3 regions of the Streptococcus mitis genome follow, and region 1 is predicted to be linked to each of the others. Evidence: predicted binding sites of a transcription regulator. Region 1 holds the regulator's gene; each other region holds the start of a gene.
The links. The regulator NrdR, encoded in region 1, represses ribonucleotide reductase genes. The targets are predictions, from matches to a motif close to ACACNATATATNGTGT.
Positions count from the first base shown of each region.

Region 2: nrdH (glutaredoxin-like protein NrdH) is a predicted target of NrdR. The motif match lies at 2,875-2,890, and genes of this name have one in related genera.
Region 3: nrdD (anaerobic ribonucleoside-triphosphate reductase) is a predicted target of NrdR. The motif match lies at 2,481-2,496, and genes of this name have one in related genera.

Region 1 is NZ_CP047883.1:495,281-500,118, reverse strand. It holds gene M594_RS02650 (NADPH-dependent oxidoreductase) at 1-595, opposite strand, end outside; gene dnaI (primosomal protein DnaI) at 592-1,488, opposite strand; gene M594_RS02640 (replication initiation and membrane attachment family protein) at 1,489-2,658, opposite strand; gene nrdR (transcriptional regulator NrdR) at 2,659-3,132, opposite strand; gene M594_RS02630 (GntR family transcriptional regulator) at 3,272-3,637, shown strand; gene M594_RS02625 (ABC transporter ATP-binding protein) at 3,642-4,337, shown strand; gene M594_RS02620 (hypothetical protein) at 4,353-4,838, shown strand, end outside.
Region 2 is NZ_CP047883.1:909,959-914,796, reverse strand. It holds gene adcAII (zinc-binding lipoprotein AdcAII) at 1-507, opposite strand, end outside; gene ptsP (phosphoenolpyruvate--protein phosphotransferase) at 650-2,383, opposite strand; gene M594_RS04515 (phosphocarrier protein HPr) at 2,389-2,652, opposite strand; gene nrdH (glutaredoxin-like protein NrdH) at 3,003-3,221, shown strand; gene nrdE (class 1b ribonucleoside-diphosphate reductase subunit alpha) at 3,302-4,838, shown strand, end outside.
Region 3 is NZ_CP047883.1:1,923,604-1,928,441, reverse strand. It holds gene cls (cardiolipin synthase) at 1-735, shown strand, start outside; gene M594_RS09265 (damage-inducible protein CinA) at 931-2,436, shown strand; gene nrdD (anaerobic ribonucleoside-triphosphate reductase) at 2,556-4,763, shown strand; gene M594_RS09255 (hypothetical protein) at 4,775-4,838, shown strand, end outside.

The DNA of each region.
Region 1 (4,838 bases):
GTACACGGTCATAAGCCTCAATCACATCAACTGTTTGTTCCTGATATTCTTCCTCAAATACCACTTGATTCAATGGCAAGCGAGGTTTGACTTCATGTTCTTCATTTGGTAGTCCTAGTGCCATCCCAAAGACAGGATAGGTGTAGTCAGGCAAATTAAAGAGTTCTGCTACTTCTTCTGACTTGTACCGCACCAATCCAATAATGACACCGCCATAGCCCAAGCTTTCAGCTGCTAGTAGAGCATTTTGGCCAGCAAGAGCCGCATCGACCGAACTAATCAAGAGACCTTCTACACCTTGAGGTTGGAAGGTATCCGTATGGAGTCGTGCTCCCTTTTCTGCACGGTTCAAGTCTCCGACAAAGAGAAGGAAAACAGCTGACTGTCGAATGGCTTCTTGAGGTACCAATTCATACAAGGCATCTTTCTTTTCTTGACTTCGTACCACAATCACAGAGTAGGATTGAAAATTCTTCCAAGACGAGGCCATCTGGGCTGCTGTCAGGATTTCAGTCAAATCCTCCTGAGGGATGACTTGCTCCTTAAATCTTCGAACAGACTTATGAGCTTTCATCAGTTTAATCGTTTCTGTCATCGACGGTTCACTCCTTCTAAACGAGTCTCCTCAGCCAAATAACGGATGCGTTCCATGACGCGTCTGGCTTCCCAGGTTTCGTCATTTCCATGTTTCCCTTTAGCGAAATGCTGCTCCAATTCTTCAAAGTTGAAGTTGGAGGTGAAAAAGGTCGGTAAATTTTCCTGCATCCGATATTGGAGAATAACTTGTAGGATTTCATCCCGCACCCAAGCTGTTGATTGCTCGGCACCAATATCATCTAAAATCAGGACTTCAGAAAGTTTAAGCTCATCCACCAAGGTCTTAACACTGCCATCACTAATGGCATTTTTGGCATCAATGACAAAGCTAGGATAGTGGAGGAGAGTGGATGAAACACCACGTTTTTCTGATAAATCATGGGCTAAGGCAGCCACCATGAAACTTTTACCCACACCAAAGTCTCCATACAAGTAAAGACCTTTCAAATTATTGGGGTAATCGTTAACAAATTCTATCATTCTTTTTAGAACAGTGAAACGCTGAACATCATCACGATAAACATCTAAAAAACTGACATTTTTCAGGCTAGATGGAAAATTAATTAAGTTGAGACGTTTCTTGATAGCCGCTTCTTTTTCAGCTGCGATTAGTTCAGGAGTTTCTTCATAAGAAACATCCGCATAGCCATGGTTCATGACTAGTATAGGCTTGTAGCCTTTGGCAATATAATCTGTATCTCCTCGGAGGAATTTATCTCTCTCAGTGATGTATTGGTTAAACTTGGAAATACTACGGTTCAACTCGTCCTGATTGAGGGACTCCTGCTGGATAAAGGCCGCAACATCAGGATCCTTCATGATTTTCTGGACCAAATCTTGATAGTGAAAACGACTTGGTTGACGTTTGAGTACATCTCCGACACTTTCCATCTAATCACCTCCGTTATCTAATTTTGCTAATAATTCTAGGGTTTGGCGTTCCATCTCTTCTAATTCCTCAGCGGATGACGTATTTTTATACTCAGGATTACTCCATTTAGGAACATTGGTTTTTGCTGGGGCAGTCTGATTCTGTTTTTGCGTTTTTGTTTTCTGCCCTCTCTCACGGATGCGCAAGACTGCCTCTTCTGCCGAATGTATCTTTTGATAGGTGTAGTCATTGGCTACCTTCATGGCATATTTCTCATTGATATTTGCCGAATCCACCTTATTAAAGGTCAATAAGAGAATAATATTGATGACTTCATCCAGCAAGCCCAAACCAGCCATCTGTTGCAAGAGTTCTCTTTCTGTTTGGGTAATGGTCCCCTTGCGTGTCTGCTTGATTTCTGCCAAGAACTGCAGGGCAGTCTTACTTTTTGCTTCCTTGATAATGGTTGCTTCCTTAGGACTAAAGTCAGAGGAAACTGGTTTTTGAGCGATTTTTTCCCGCATGCGTTTGGTTGAAATAACCTGGGAAACCGCTGTTGACTTAGCCAGTTGATAGGTCTCAAACCAAGTCCACTTCTTTTCCTCAGCAATGGCAAAGAGATTTAAGACATCGGACTGCTCATCCGCAAAGCGAAGCCCATCTCGAGCCATAAGCTGACGAAAATGGTCCAAGTCAAAATCGTTGGCCACTTTCTTCTTGAGACCAAGGTCTTCTTGACTTCCCAGTTCTGCTAAGTCTGGAAAGACTTGATTGAGTGAGACAGGTATTTCTTCTCCCTCAGCACTTTCAAGTTTCAAATCCTCCACAGCTGCATCGCCAATTTTTTTCTCCAAAAGTCTGCGATAAACAGGATGTTCCAAGAAGTCCTGACTCGAAAGAGGGGCATGGATAGCTAGCTGATAAACGTCCCCCTTTTGATAGAGGGTCAAGAGATTAAAAGCAGATAGGATTTTCAAGGATTTTATCAGTCTATCCATCCCAAAGTTGAGATGATTGAGAATGCTTGAAAAGAGGTATTCCTTTCTACCATTATCCCAAAAACTAATCGTATAAAGATAAAGGCTCAGCGCCTCCTGACCGATAATCGGGAGGTAGCACTGTACCAGAGATGAGGTATCTTGCGACACCCGATTATTCTTTAGATAAGAAAAACGGTCAATTGGCTTCATTTATCTTTCCTTTTTCTTTTTTGAGGACTGGGTGATTTGTTGGAGCAAGCTCTCTAACTCACTCACATCCTTAAAACTACGATAGACACTGGCAAAACGTACATAGGTAATCTCATCCAACTCAGCCAACTCCTCCATGACGAGTGAACCAATGTCCTCACTTTGAATTTCATTTTCATTTCGACCACGGAGTTTCTGTTCGATACGATTGACTACCATGTTTATTTCATCACTTGACACAGGACGTTTCTGGGCTGAGCGGATAATTCCATTAAAGATTTTATCTCTGGAGAATTGTTCCCGTGTGCCATCTTTTTTAACAACCACTAAGGTTCTTTCTTCTACTCGTTCGTAGGTTGTAAAACGGTGTTGGCATTCATCGCACTCACGTCTTCTACGAATGGTGTTCCCTTCTTCTGCTTGGCGACTATCGATAACACTTGACTTGGTAGCCCCACATTTTGGACAACGCATCCTTTCCCTCCTTATCGTTTTCTTTTCATTATACCATTTTTTAAACGATTCCCAAAACAATTCTTCTTTTTGCTTGACAAGTTTTTTGTTTTGTTGTATTATTTAATTAAGACAAAAGGATAAAAGAAAGGAGACCAAGATGTCCTGGACATTTGACAACAAAAAACCCATTTATTTACAAATTATGGAGAAAATCAAGCTTCAGATTGTTTCCCATACACTGGAACCCAATCAACAACTTCCAACCGTGAGAGAGCTAGCAAGCGAGGCCGGTGTCAATCCAAACACCATCCAAAGAGCCTTGTCAGACCTTGAACGAGAAGGATTTGTCTACAGCAAGCGCACAACTGGACGGTTTGTGACTGAGGATAAGGAGCTAATCGCCCAATCACGCAAACTATTATCAGAAGAAGAATTGGAACACTTCGTTTCCTCCATGACCCATTTTGGCTATGAAAAAGAAGAACTACCAGGCGTAGTCGGCGATTATATTAAAGGAGTTTAAGCCTATGTCATTACTAGCATTTGAAAATGTATCCAAATCTTATGGAGCAACCCCAGCCCTTGAAAATGTTTCTCTTGACATCCCCGCTGGAAAAATTGTTGGTCTCCTTGGGCCAAACGGTTCAGGAAAAACAACCCTGATTAAACTAATCAACGGCCTCTTGCAACCAGATCAAGGACGTGTCCTGATCAACGACATGGATCCAAGCCCAGCAACCAAGGCTATCGTAGCTTATTTGCCGGATACGACCTATCTCAATGAGCAAATGAAGGTCAAAGAAGCCCTAACCTACTTTAAGACCTTCTATAAAGATTTCAATCTTGAACGCGCCCATCATCTGCTTGCAGATCTGGGCATTGATGAAAATAGTCGTCTCAAGAAACTATCAAAAGGGAACAAGGAAAAGGTCCAACTAATTTTAGTTATGAGCCGTGATGCTCGTCTCTACGTTTTAGACGAACCCATTGGTGGGGTGGACCCAGCAGCCCGTGAGTATATCCTCAATACCATTATCAACAACTACTCCCCAACTTCTACCGTTTTGATTTCTACCCACTTGATTTCTGATATCGAGCCAATCTTGGATGAAATTATCTTCCTCAAAGATGGAAAAGTCGTTCGTCAAGGTAATGTAGACGATATTCGCTATGAGTCAGGTGAATCCATTGACCAACTCTTCCGTCAGGAATTTAAGGCCTAAGCAAAGGAGATTATTATGTTTTGGAATTTAGTTCGCTACGAATTTAAAAATGTTAACAAGTGGTATTTAGCTCTTTATGGTGCTGTTCTCTTCCTCTCTGTTCTTATTGGAATTCAGACACAATCCTTAATCAAACTACCTGAAAAAAATCTATCTGTTCTACTTTTTTTTCTATCTACTGTCTTTGGTGGTTTGATGGTTACACTTGTGATTTCAACTATCTTCTTGATTATTAAACGATTCAAAGGAAGTGTCTATGACCGACAAGGCTATCTGACTTTAACCTTGCCAGTTTCTGAACACCATATCATCACAGCCAAACTAATCGGTGCCTTTATCTGGTCGTTGATTAGCACTGCTGTCTTACTCCTATGTATCTATATTATCTTATTGTCAACAAATTCTGATGAAGTTCAACTTTCTACTCTTCTGTCATTTGTTGCAGAACATTTTACCGGCTTTAGTCTTACTGTCTTATCCTTCCTACTAAATACCATTTCT
Region 2 (4,838 bases), 410 kb from region 1:
TTCTTTATGTTCACTATCAACCTCTGAAAGTTTATCAGCAATAATTTGGGCTTCTTCTCCAGCTTTTTCAGGATCTAGCCAAGTATGAGGGTCATAGAGCGTTTTTTCATCAACTCCATCACCTGCTTCCACATCTTCTAGCCCTGGGACTCGGTCTAAGGTCATTCCTTCAGAAGCCTCTAAAACCTTAACTTTGGATTTTTTTAGATTTGGATCCAGACTTCCTGCCCAAGATTCGAGCGTATGCGAATGGTAAACAAAGACATCTGCATCATAGATGGCTGCAATATCATTTGCTGAAGGTTCGAAGGAGTGAATTCCGCTACTTGACTGAATCATTCGAACATCATTCAAGTCACCAGATACTTCCTTGACCATGGCATAGATAGGATAAAAACTGGTCACGATTTTCATCCCTTTACCTGACTGGCTTTCCTTCTGCCCACAAGCAGCTAAACACAAAAGAAAGACACTTAACAACACTAAAAACAAATTTTGTTTCTTCATAAAAACTCCTTAACTAGTTATTTAACTAGTTAATATTCTACTCCTATTTTTTTTATTGTCAAGCATTTTATGAACTAGTTAATAAAATTTCTGCTATTAAACTATAAAAAAACCTTGCAACTAGGTTGCAAGGTTAATGACATTAATCAAAGTTAACGTATTCTTTTTGAAGTTCAAGAACTTCTTCCATTGTTGAACACTCTGTAAGGGCACGGTTAGCGTACTCTTCCATCTTAGCAGTATCCAATTTCTTCATCAAGCTACGTGTACGGAGTACAGATGTTGCTGACATAGAGAACTCATCCAAGCCCATTCCGACAAGAAGTGGAACAGCTTTTTGGTCACCAGCCATCTCACCACACATACCAGCCCATTTACCTTCAGCATGAGCTGCCTTGATAACGTTGTTGATCAAGCGAAGGATTGATGGGTTATATGGTTGGTAAAGGTATGAAACTTGTTCGTTCATACGGTCTGCCGCCATCGAGTATTGGATCAAGTCGTTTGTACCAATTGACATGAAGTCTACTTCTTTTGCAAATTGGTCTGCAAGCATCGCTGCTGCAGGGATTTCAATCATGATACCAACTTGGATATCATCCGCAACTGCAACACCTTCAGCAAGAAGGTTTGCTTTTTCTTCTTCATAAACTGCTTTAGCTGCACGGAATTCTTTCAAAAGAGCAACCATTGGGAACATGATACGCAATTGACCATGAACAGAAGCACGAAGAAGGGCACGGATTTGTGTACGGAACATTGCATCTCCAGTTTCAGAAATAGAGATACGAAGGGCACGGAATCCAAGGAATGGGTTCATTTCATGTGGCATATCGAAGTAAGGAAGTTCCTTATCTCCACCGATATCCATTGTACGAACAACTACTGGTTTACCATTCATTCCCTCAAGAACAGCTTTGTATGCTTCATACTGCTCATCTTCAGTTGGGAAGTCTTGAGAATCCATGTACAAGAACTCTGTACGGTAAAGTCCAACAGCTTCTGCACCGTTGTTGTTAACACCTTCAACGTCTTTTGGAGTACCGATGTTAGCAGCTAACTCGAAGTGTTTACCGTCAGCAGTCACTGTTTGAGCATCCTTCAAAAGTGCCCATTCAGCTTTTTGTTTAGCATAAGCTTCACCAGCTGCTTTAAATTCTGCCGCTTGTTCATCTGTTGGGTTGATAATCACTTCACCAGTAATTCCGTTAACGGCAAGGATATCACCGTCTTTCACTACTTCAGTGATGTTATTTGTTCCCAATACAGCTGCAATTTCAAGTGTACGTGCCATGATAGCTGAGTGGCTTGTACGTCCACCGATGTTTGTTACAAAAGCTTTTACAAAGTTTTTGTCCAATTGAGCTGTATCAGATGGTGTCAAGTCATGTGCAATCACGATTACTTCTTCATTGATAGAAGCTGGGTTTGGCAATTTCTTACCAAGAAGGTTTGCCAATACACGTTTTGTCACGTCGCGGATATCCGCTGCACGTTCTTGCATGTATGGGTTATCTTCCATGCCTTCAAAGATAGTGATAAACATGTCAGTCACTTCTTTAAGACCTGCTTCAGCATTGACTTTCTTAGCACGGATTGTTTCTTTAATCTGACCAATCAATTCTGGGTCAGCAAGAACCATCAAATGAGCGTCAAAAACTTGAGCCGCTTCTTCACCAAGCGTACCTACAGCTTTCTCACGGATAAGAGAAAGCTCGTTTTGAGAAGCTTCAAGAGCTACATCCAAACGAGCCTCTTCTGCGTTTGTATCTTCGACTGAAACAGTCTCGAATGACAAATCCGGTTGAACGAGTAGATATGCTTTTGCAACTGCAACACCGTCAGATGCTGCGATTCCTTTAAGCATTTCTGTCATTTTCCTTATGCCAATCCTTCTTTTTCCATTGTTTCTGAGATTGCAGCGATAGCGTCATCTGCATCTGCACCTTCAGCTGAGATAGTTACGTCAGCACCTTGGCCAACACCAAGACTCATAACACCCATGATTGATTTAAGGTTAACTGATTTACCTTTGTACTCAAGAGTGATATCTGAAGCAAATTTGCTAGCAGTTTGTACCAACAATGTTGCTGGACGTGCGTGAATACCTGTTTCTGCCACTACGTGGAAATCTTTAGAAGCCATAGTTTGACTCTCCTTTTGTTCTTTCTTTTTTGAGTTATATGTGATAACCCTTACAATTTGGTATTATATCATCTTCTAGGATTTTTTTCAAGCATTTTATGGGATTTATTCGATTTCCTTTCAGATAACTTGCTGAAAATCTTCTATTCTAGATAACAAAACACAGGATATAGTTTTTCAAAAAACAACTTATAGGATAATTATCATCATTTTACAAAACAAACACTACATATTGTGTTTTGTGAGCTTGAGCAGAAAAATAGACCACTATATTTAGTTTCAAATCATTGACAAAAATTTATTTTCTGATATACTAAGAAAGTAATCTATTTTGAAAGAGGAGTTACACAATGGTAACCGTTTATTCTAAAAACAACTGTGTCCAATGTAAGATGACAAAACGTTTCTTGGACAGTAATAATGTCGCTTATCGTGAAATCAATCTTGATGAGCAACCTGAGTACATCGATCAAGTTAAAGAGCTCGGTTTCAGCGCAGCTCCTGTTATCCAAACACCAACTGAAGTCTTTTCAGGTTTCCAACCAGGAAAACTGAAACAACTAGCATAATCTTAGTACATCATCCAGAAGAAACTGCTTCTAGGGCTAACTTAGAAGCCTTTCTTTTGTAATTAGATAAGGGAAATTTTATGGGATTAAAACATCTTGAAGACGTGACTTACTTCCGTCTCAATAACGAAATCAACCGTCCTGTCAATGGACAAATCATGCTTCATAAAGATAAGGAAGCCTTGGATGCCTTCTTTAAAGAAAATGTAGTTCCAAACACTATGGTTTTTGATTCAATCAAAGATAAAATCAACTACCTCATTGAACACAACTACATCGAAACAGCCTTTATCAAGAAATACCGTCCAGAGTTTTTGGAAGAATTGGCTCAATTTATCAAAGACCAAAACTTCCAATTCAAGTCTTTTATGGCAGCTTATAAATTTTACAATCAATATGCCTTGAAAACAAACGACGGTGAATACTATCTTGAAAGCATGGAAGACCGTGTCTTCTTTAACGCCCTTTATTTCGCTGATGGGAATGAAGCTATTGCAATCGATATTGCCAATGAAATCATCCACCAACGCTACCAACCAGCTACTCCTTCCTTCTTGAATGCTGGACGTGCTCGTCGTGGAGAATTGGTATCATGTTTCCTGATCCAAGTAACTGATGATATGAACTCTATCGGACGTTCTATCAACTCAGCTCTTCAACTTTCACGTATCGGTGGTGGTGTGGGAATTACCCTCAGCAACCTTCGTGAAGCTGGTGCACCTATCAAAGGCTATGAAGGTGCAGCTTCTGGAGTCGTACCTGTTATGAAACTCTTCGAAGACAGCTTCTCTTACTCAAACCAATTGGGTCAACGTCAAGGTGCCGGTGTGGTTTACCTAAATGTCTTTCACCCTGATATCATCGCCTTTCTTTCAACTAAGAAAGAAAACGCTGATGAGAAAGTTCGTGTAAAGACCCTCTCACTTGGTGTTGTAGTACCAGATAAATTCTACGAATTGGCTCGTAAAAATGAAGAAATGTACCTCTTCAGCCCTTACTCAGTAGAGCTTGAATACGGTGTACCGTTTAACTACATCGACATCACTGAAAAATACGATGAATTGGTCGCAAATCCAAATATCCGCAAGACAAAAATCAAGGCGCGCGATTTGGAAACGGAAATTTCTAAATTGCAACAAGAGTCTGGTTACCCTTATGTAGTCAACATTGATACGGCTAACCGTGCAAATCCTGTTGATGGTAAGATTATCATGAGTAACTTGTGTTCTGAGATTCTTCAAGTTCAAGAACCAAGCTTGATCAATGATGCTCAAGAATTTCTTCAAATGGGAACAGACGTTTCATGTAACCTTGGTTCAACCAACGTGGTCAACATGATGACTTCACCTGACTTTGGTCGTTCTATCCGTGCTATGGTTCGTGCCCTTACTTTCGTTACAGATAGTTCACACATCGTAGCTGTACCTACTATCGACCACGGAAATAGTCAAGCTCACACCTTTGGTCTTGGGGCCATGGGACTTCACAGCTACCTTGCCCAACAACTCATCGAATACGGATCACCTGAGTCTGTTGAATTTACAAGCATCTACTTCATGCTCATGAACTACTGGACCTTGGTAGAATCAAACAATATCGCGCGTGAACGTGGTATTA
Region 3 (4,838 bases), 660 kb from region 1:
AACCTTGCAGATGAGTATATCAATCATGTAGAGAGATTTGGATATTGGAAGGATAGTGGTATCCGTTTAGATGGTTTAGCGGTCAAGGCTTTAACAAGACTCTTTTTAGCAACTTGGTATATAAATCGTGGGGAAATTAGTGATTTCGATCAATATCACCTTGAGAATCAACCGAGAGATGGTCAAGGGTTTTGTATACCATATAGTAGCGGACCTAAACCCATTTACCGAGCTCAGGTGGGAAAAACTGTTTATCAGAATCTCATCAATCAGGCGACAGATTATATCTATATTACGACCCCTTATCTTATCATTGACTATGATTTGACTGAAAGTATTAAAAATGCTTCCCTGAGAGGAGTAGATGTGCGAATTGTTACACCTTATATTCCAGATAAGAAAGTAATCCAATTAGTCACTAGAGGAGCGTACTTAGATCTGCTTTCGGCAGGAGTCCGCATTTACGAATACAGTCCAGGTTTCCTTCACAGTAAACAAATGATCGTTGATGGCGAGGTAGCAACCGTTGGGACTATCAATTTTGATTATCGTAGTCTGGTTCATCACTATGAAAATGCAGTGTTGTTATATCGAACCCAATCAATTCTAGATATTGCGGAGGATTTTAGAGGAATTCTCCAAGTTTCACGAGAAATCAATTCCTACACCATTAAACCAAAGTGGTATCAAACTCTTATCAAAGAAATTGTCCAGTTATTTGCACCCATGCTTTAAAAACAAAAAGATTTGACCTTGAGTTAAATCTTTTTATATGGTTAAGGGAGACTTTCAATTCGGGAGGCTAGATTGTTTTTGTAGCATCAAACGAATCGCTATTCTAGATAGGATATAAGGTAAATACCCAATCCCGGGCTGACATTCCGGTAAGATTTTGATATACTAAAACAGATAAACTTGGAGGAAAAACGAATGAATGTATATGGAAAAAAAGATGAGAGCTATGAAGAATCTCGTTACCCAGATTGGACATTACCAGAAAAAAAGGAAACTCTGCTTCCGCTTTTTAGTATTTTGATTGGAAGCTTGATTGCAACAGTGATTTCTGTTGTCCTACCTTTTATTTTTGATTTAATGAGCCCTCAACAGACTCAGGACCTTTATATTGGATGGGCCTTGCATCAAACTGGTCAGATTTATACAGACTACTTTGGGACTAGTGGCTTGCTTTATTATTTAGTAGCTTATCTTTTGAAGGGGAGTGTTTTAATTTCTCTTGTGGAATGGTTGGCTCTGTTTGGGGCAGGTATTTTCCTTTTTAAAGCAGCAGATACTCTTACCGACCAGAGTGAGCAGGCTAGGCAAGTTGTGTTTGTATTTTATCTCCTCGTTGCAGGACTTGGTTTTGGCGGAGGTTATGCCCTTTTCCTAGTATTACCATTTTTATTTTACTCTTTGCACATTGTGACGCAGTATTTGTCTTATCCGGATAGTGATAAAGGATTTTTGCGACTTGGAATGAGTTTTGCTCTAGCATTCTTCCTTGCTCCATTGCCTACAGCTTTATTTGTAGCTACGATTGCCTTGGCATTGCTCGGTTTTAATGTCGCGGAGCATCGATTTGTTCATGGATTGTATCAATTTTTTGCAGCTGCTCTTGGATTTTCTATTGTCTTTTATCCTTTAGGTTATTTTACGGTCTTGCAAGGAAGTTTTGGTGATGCGATTAGTCAAACTTTTTACCCCTTAAATGCAGTGAGTCTGTTTGCAAATAATCTTTTGGTTGAAAATGCAATTTTCTACGGATTGCTTGCTATTGGGGTTGGTTCTCTCACTCTTCTCTTTAAGGGCTTATTCCAATTAAAACCAGCCAAGCAATATTCATTATCACTTTTTGCTAGTTTAGGATTGCTGTTTGTGTTGTCTATGTTGATTTTATCTAAAGAGTCAGCGTATGGTTCACGTTTAGTCCTGCTGATTCCATTCCTGACATTACTCCTTATAACAGAAATTAAGGGTAAGGATAGAGTGAATCGTCGCCGGAGAAATGATGGCGATGGTTCTTTCCTAAAAAGCAATTTATATTTACCGCTTGTTGCAATAGCTTATTTATTGCTTCTACCAGTTTTGAGTCGTTATGTTTTTCATCCATCAGCATATCAAGAAAGAGCCCGTCTTGCGAGTGTCGTCAAAAAGGAAACGAGTGTTGAAGATCGTGTATATGCGTGGGATAACCGTCCCGAGTTTTATCTAGAAAGTGAACGTCTAGCACCAAGTTCTTTATTGATCCCAACTCTCTATACTGCAAGCGATGAGAATAAAACCAAGCTTATGAATGACCTGAAGGAGAATCAACCGAAGATGATTATGGTTAATCAACAGGTGGCTTTGTGGTCAGATGTAGAGACTTTGCTTAGTGAAAAATATGAACTTGTTAAGACGGATACGAACGAATTCAAACTATATAAATTAAAATAACCAAATCAATATCTTGTGTATTTTTAAAAATTTTAGGATTTTTAACACAAGATATTGATTTTTCTTTTTAGAGTGGTATAATACTTTTTAGAAAGAACATTTTAGAAAAGAGCATGCATATGATTGCACTAGAAGAAAAAATTACAATTTTGCCAACTCTCTTCGTTGAGAAACGAGATGGGAGACGTGTTGTATTTGATGTGGACAAGATTGACAAGGCTCTCCACAAGGCGGCAGACAAGGTTATGGATGTGACACCCTTAGTCGAAAAGCGCCTAAATGCTCTGACCGAGCGAATTGTCACAGAAATTCATAGTCGCTTTCCACAGGGGGTTAAGATTTACGAAATTCAAAATATCGTAGAACATGAACTGCTTGAAGCCAAAGAATATGCGCTGGCTGAGGAGTATATTACTTATCGGACACAAAGGGATTTTGAGCGCTCAAAAGCGACAGATATTAACTTTAGTATCCATAAGCTTCTTAACAAAGACCAGGCAGTTGTCAATGAAAATGCTAATAAAGACAGTGATGTCTTTAACACTCAGCGTGATTTGACAGCAGGGATTGTTGGGAAATCAATCGGACTGCAAATGCTTCCTAAGCACGTAGCCAATGCCCACCAAAAGGGGGATATCCACTATCACGATTTGGACTACAGTCCCTACACCCCTATGACCAACTGCTGTTTGATTGATTTTAAAGGTATGTTGGAAAATGGTTTTAAGATTGGAAATGCAGAGGTAGAAAGTCCCAAGTCTATCCAGACTGCGACAGCTCAGATTTCTCAAATTATCGCCAACGTTGCTTCTAGCCAGTACGGTGGCTGTTCAGCTGACCGTATCGATGAAGTTTTGGCGCCTTACGCAGAGAAGAATTATCAAAAACACCTTAAGGATGCGGAAGAGTGGGTCTTACCTGACAAACGGGAAGATTACGCTTGGAAGAAAACACAAAAAGACATCTATGATGCCATGCAATCTCTCGAGTATGAAATTAATACTCTCTTCACTTCAAATGGACAAACACCTTTTACTTCGCTCGGTTTTGGTTTAGGAACTAGTCGTTTTGAACGAGAAATTCAAAAAGCTATTTTGACTATTCGTATCAAGGGTCTTGGTTCAGAACATCGTACGGCTATCTTCCCTAAACTGATTTTTACTCTGAAAAGAGGTCTTAACTTGGAAGAAGGGACTCCCAACTACGACATTAAGCAGTTGGCTCTTGAGTGTGCAACCAAGCGGATGTACCCAGACGTCTTGTCTTACGATAAGATTGTTGACTTGACAGGTTCTTTTAAGGTGCCTATGGGTTGCCGTTCCTTTCTCCAAGGGTGGAAGGATGAGAATGGTGTAGAAGTCAATTCAGGCCGTATGAATCTGGGTGTTGTGACAGTTAACCTGCCTCGTATTGCTCTTGAGTCTGAGGGCGACATGAATAAGTTCTGGGAAATCTTCAACGAGCGAATGAACATTGCGGAAGATGCTCTGGTTTATCGTGTCGAACGAACCAAGGAAGCAACACCAGCAAATGCTCCTATCCTGTATCAATACGGTGCTTTTGGTCATCGTCTAGGTAAAGAAGAAAGTGTTGACCAGCTCTTTAAGAATCGTCGTGCCACAGTTTCGCTAGGCTATATCGGTTTGTATGAAGTAGCGACAGTTTTCTTTGGTAATAGCTGGGAACACAATCCAGCCGCCAAGGAATTCACGCTGGATATCATTCGTGATATGAAACGCCGTGTAGAAGAGTGGTCAGACCAATATGGTTATCATTTCTCAATTTATTCAACACCATCTGAAAGTTTGACAGACCGTTTCTGCCGACTAGATACAGAGAAGTTTGGCTCTATTCCTGACATCACAGACAAGGAATACTACACCAATTCTTTCCATTATGATGTTCGTAAAAATCCAACACCGTTTGAAAAATTAGACTTTGAGAAAGTCTATCCAGAAGCAGGTGCGTCAGGTGGTTTTATCCATTATTGTGAGTATCCAGTCCTTCAGCAAAATCCTAAGGCTCTGGAAGCTGTTTGGGACTATGCCTACGACCGTGTAGGTTATCTAGGCACTAATACTCCGATTGACCGTTGCTACAAGTGTGACTTTGAAGGGGATTTTGAACCAACTGAAAGAGGATTTGCTTGTCCAAACTGTGGCAATAGCGACCCTAAAACAGTAGATGTGGTCAAACGAACTTGTGGCTATCTAGGTAATCCTCAAGCAAGACCTATGGTCAACGGCCGTCACAAGGAAATCGCAGCGCGTGTCAAACACATGAATGGCTCAACGATTAAAATAGCTGGTCATCAAGTAACCAATTAGAAAGAAATGAGATGGGAAAATATCAATTAGACGATAAGGGGCGCGCACAAGTGACCCGTTATCACGAGAAACACT